2 regions of the Streptomyces sp. NPDC049585 genome follow, and region 1 is predicted to be linked to the other one. Evidence: riboswitches for the same ligand, from Rfam matches in the RefSeq annotation. Region 1 holds a riboswitch; the other holds the start of a gene.
What was found. A riboswitch is a leader RNA that binds a small molecule or an ion and turns the genes downstream of it on or off. The one in region 1 is predicted to bind cobalamin.
Positions count from the first base shown of each region.

Region 2: it holds a riboswitch for cobalamin, as region 1 does, so the genes downstream of both, AB0K17_RS22555 (HoxN/HupN/NixA family nickel/cobalt transporter) here and AB0K17_RS23975 (cobalamin biosynthesis protein) in region 1, are expected to answer to the same signal.

Region 1 is NZ_JBFAPE010000027.1:32,711-34,901, forward strand. Features, by position in the region: gene AB0K17_RS23970 (cobyric acid synthase) at 1-248, opposite strand, end outside; gene AB0K17_RS23975 (cobalamin biosynthesis protein) at 245-1,216, opposite strand; cobalamin riboswitch at 1,274-1,398, opposite strand; gene AB0K17_RS23980 (hypothetical protein) at 1,608-1,832, opposite strand; gene AB0K17_RS23985 (inorganic phosphate transporter) at 1,859-2,191, opposite strand, start outside.
Region 2 is NZ_JBFAPE010000023.1:99,461-101,651, forward strand. Features, by position in the region: gene AB0K17_RS22550 (hypothetical protein) at 1-82, shown strand, start outside; gene AB0K17_RS22555 (HoxN/HupN/NixA family nickel/cobalt transporter) at 36-1,268, opposite strand; cobalamin riboswitch at 1,298-1,521, opposite strand; gene AB0K17_RS22560 (APC family permease) at 1,670-2,191, shown strand, end outside.

The DNA of each region.
Region 1 (2,191 bases):
AGCACCGGATTCATCAGCGCACTCGGCTCGACGCGCGCCGCGGCCGCCTGCATGGCCTGCGCACGCCCTATCTCCGCGCCCTCGCGCGTCACGAACGAATTGAGCGACATGTTCTGCGCCTTGAACGGCGCGACCTTGACGCCCTTGCGGGACAACCAGCGGCAGATGCCCGCCGTCACCACGCTCTTGCCCGCGTCCGAGGTGGTCCCGGCCACCAGCAGGCCCCCGCCCCGCGGTTGCGATGTCACCGGTTCCTCGCTTTCCCAGTCCTGGTCGTCCCGGCCCTCAGAAGGCTGCCCACTGCCCGGCCCCCGACCGCACAGCCCAGCGCCAGCAGCGACACCCGGCGCGAAAGGCGCACCGCGCGCTCGATGTCCCCGGTGCGCACGGCGCGCAGCTCCGCGCCCAGGACGGGCCGGTGCTCGATGCGGCCCCCGTACGCCAGCGTCCCGCCCAGACGCACCCCCAGCGCCCCCGCGAACGCCGCCTCGACCGGGCCGGCGTTGGGGCTCGGGTGACGGTGCGCGTCCCGTCGCGCCACCCGCGCGGCACCGCGCGGATCCGGCGCGGCCAGCACCGCCAGGGCCGCGGTCAGCCGCGCACCGGGCCAGCCGACGACGTCGTCCAGCCGGGCCGACGCCCAGCCGAAGCGGCGGTACCGCGGCGACTTGTGACCGACCATCGCATCCAGCGTGTTCACCGCACGGAAGCCCACCAGGCCCGGTACGCCCGCGAGCGCGCCCCACACCAGGGCGCCGACGACGGCGTCCGAGGTGTTCTCGGCCACCGACTCCACCACGGCACGGGCGATCTGCTGGGCGTCCAGCGACGACGGGTCACGGCCGCACAGATGCGGCAACCGCTCCCGGGCCACCTCCAGATCACCGGCGGCCAGCGCCCCGCCGATCGCCCGGGCCTCCCGGGCCAGCGACGTCCCACCGATCACCGCCCAGGTGACGGCCGCCGTCAGGGCGACGTCCGCGCCCCGCCGGCCGCGCACCGCACGGGCCAGCAGCGCGGCGCCCGCCACGGTGGTACCGGTGCACACGGCGGCGTACAGCGCACCGCGTCCGCGGTCGTCGCGCCACAAGCGCTGCTCCAGGGCGTGGGCCGCACGCCCGAACGCGGCAACAGGGTGCCCCCTGCGGGGGTCACCGACAACCAGGTCGCCCAGGAATCCGAGGGCGGCGCCGCAGGCGAAACCGCGACAGGGCATGGCCGATGCGTGTCCTCACTCAGGGTCCTCGCCCTGGCTCGACGTGACCGGCGACCAGAGTCTCCTGGCTCCCGGATCCGCATCGCCCCCGGCCTTCCGGCTTGCGCCGTGGCCCTGTTGGGTGGGGGGACACTCCCCGGTGACAGTGGCGGGACCGCGCCGGATTCGCACCGGCTTCCTCTGCTGTCGCCGTTTGGCCCGGGCAGTCCACCACGGTCCCGGAAGGCCCGTCAACTCGCCCCGGGGGCGGGGCCCTGCGGGCGGCCGAGCCCCTGACCCGCCCTTTCACCGTTTCCCGGGGGCGCTGCCCCCGGACCCCCGACGGGTCACCCGCCAACGCCGAAAGGGCGGCCGGAGCAAACTCCGGTCCGCCCTTTCGGTGCGCGTGGACTCAGGCCACGATCAGCGAGATGCCGTATCCGACGGCCGCCGCGCACAGCGCGAAGCACGCGTACGCGCCCGTGCGCGCCAGCGCGCCCGCGGCCGCCGTGCCGCCCGCCGCGTCCGTCCTGCGGGACGTGCCGACGATGCCGAGCGTGAACAGGCCCACGAGCCCGACGGTCACCACGAGGCTGACCCCGAAGACCTCGGCGAAAGCTGCCCAGTCGATGTGCATGGTGTTTCTTCCTCCGTGCCCGGCGCTCAGCCGGTCGTCGCGGGGGTGGGGGTGGGGGCCGGGGCGTGGGCGGCCGTGGGGCCGGCCGGCGGCGGGGCGACGGCCTGGAGGGCCGCGGTGACCACGCCGACGGGCTCCACGGTGGCCGGGGTGGCGATGCCCTGCGGCTCGTTGAGGTCGTTGACGTTGTCGTGGGTGACCGGCTTGCGGCGCGAGGCCGCCCAGATGCCGCCGCAGACGGCCAGGCCGAGGACGGCGACGGCGGTCACGCCCCACCGGCCCTGGTCGGCCAGGAGGGCCGCGCCGGCGGCGACGAGGCCGGCGGCCGGCAGGGTCAGACCCCAGGCCGCGACCATGCG
Region 2 (2,191 bases), on a different contig from region 1:
CGGCGAGGAACCGGCGGGCAGCGGCCCGCCGGTCGTCAGCGCCCGGAAGGCGTGCGCGCGGCGGGACTGTCCCCGTCCGTGACCCCGGACCCGTCCGCAGCTCCGGACCCGTCCGCAGCTCCGGGCCCGTCCGTAGCTCCGGACCCGCCGGTGACGACGGCCGTCGCCGTGCGGGCGGTCCAGCGCTGCTCGACCCGCGCCAGGCGCCAGTAGACCAGTGCCGCGGCCCACACCACGACGAACAGCCCGACGATGACGAAGCCGACGTTGTCGAGGTTCAGCCCGGCGATCCAGCCGCTGACGGGATCGTCCAGGCCGAGCTTCTCGTGCAGGACGCCGACCAGCTCGATGGTGCCGATGAGGAAGGCGACGGCGATGGACAGGCCGGTGATGGTGAGGTTGTAGTAGACCTTGCGCACCGGGTTGGAGAACGCCCACTGGTAGGCGAAGTTCATGAACGTGCCGTCGAGCGTGTCGAAGAGGCTCATGCCGGCCGCGAACAGCAGTGGCAGGCACAGGATCGCGTACCACGGCAGTCCGGCCGCGGCGCCGCTGCCCGCCATCACCATCAGCGTGACCTCGGTGGCGGTGTCGAAGCCGAGGCCGAAGAGGAAGCCGAGGGGGTACATCTGGCCCGGTCGGCTGACCGAGCGGGTGAAGCGGCCCAGCAGCCGGTTCATGAAGCCGCGCGAGTCCAGCTGCTTCTCCAGCTCTCCCTCGTCGTAGCGGCCCTCGCGCATGGCGCGGAAGACGCGCAGGATGCCGGCGAGGGCGATGAGGTTGAGGATGGCGATGAGGTAGAGGAAGCCGCCGGAGACGGATGTGCCGACGATGCCGAGCACCTGGTGGGTGGGCGAGTCCTCGTCCATCAGCGTGCCGGCCAGGTGCGTGCCGCCGGCCACCAGCAGGGCCATCACGACGACGACGCTGGAGTGGCCGAGGGCGAACCAGAAGCCGACCGAGACCGGGCGCCTGCCGTCGGCCATGAGCTTGCGGGTGGTGTTGTCGATGGCGGCGATGTGGTCGGCGTCGAAGGCGTGCCGCATGCCGAGGGTGTAGGCGGTGATGCCGAGACCGACGCCGTAGACCTTGGAGTCGACGGTGTAGTGCTGCGGCACGACCAGCAGGTAGAGCACGCCGAACGCGACGACGTGCAGGGCGGCGATGACGGCCAGCAGGCCGGCGGTGCGCACGGTGTCCTCGCGGCGCCAGCGGAAGGCCGGCGGGCCGGTGGATATGTCGACGGGAAGGGATGTGTTGGTGGACATCTCGGGTTGAACGCTCCAGCACCTCGTGGATCACTTCGAGATGCCGTGGCCGGTCTCCTGGCTGACGGGTGCACGCGCGACCGCCCCGCCTTCCCAGGTCGCCGGATGCGGCCCAGTGGCTTCCGCGCGCCGGACGGTCCGGCGTACGGAGTGGGGACGGTCACTCCCCGATCACAGTGGCGAGGGCCGCTCCGGAATGGGCCCCGAAGGGCCGGCACCGGTCTTCCCGAACACCACGGCCAGGACACCCTAACCTCCCGACGGGCCTCATGGTCGCCCCGGCCGTACCTCATCTGCCGGACATCTGCCGGAGGCCATCGCTCCGCTACCGCGCGGGTGATGGACGCCACCCCGGGCCCGGTGCTACGAGTGCAGGCAACGACCGGAAGGGGCTGACCGCCATGGCAGATTCGGCAGCGGGGACGGGGCAGGACCCGGGCGGCGGCGCCCCGGCGGTGCCCGGGCAGCGGACGGTGTTCGTGCGCCGCATCGGGCTGTTCCAGGCCACGGCCATCAACATGAGCCAGATGTGTGGGATAGGCCCCTTCGTCACCATTCCCTTGATGGTCGCCTCGTTCGGCGGCCCGCACGCCGTCATCGGCTTCGTCGCGGGGGCGGTGCTGGCGCTGGCGGACGGGCTGGTGTGGGCCGAGCTCGGCGCGGCGATGCCCGGCGCTGGCGGCAGTTACGTCTATCTGCGGCAGGCGTTCCAGTACCGCACCGGCAAACTGATGCCGTTCCTGTTCGTGTGGACGGCGATGCTCTTCATCCCGCTCGCCATGGCCACCGGCGTGATCGGGTTCGTGCAGTACCTGGGCTATCTGTGGCCCGGCATGACGCAGACGCAGGGCGACGTGACGGGCCTGGCCATGGTGGCGCTGGTCGTCGCGCTGCTGTGGCGGCGGGTGGAGTCCATCGCGCGC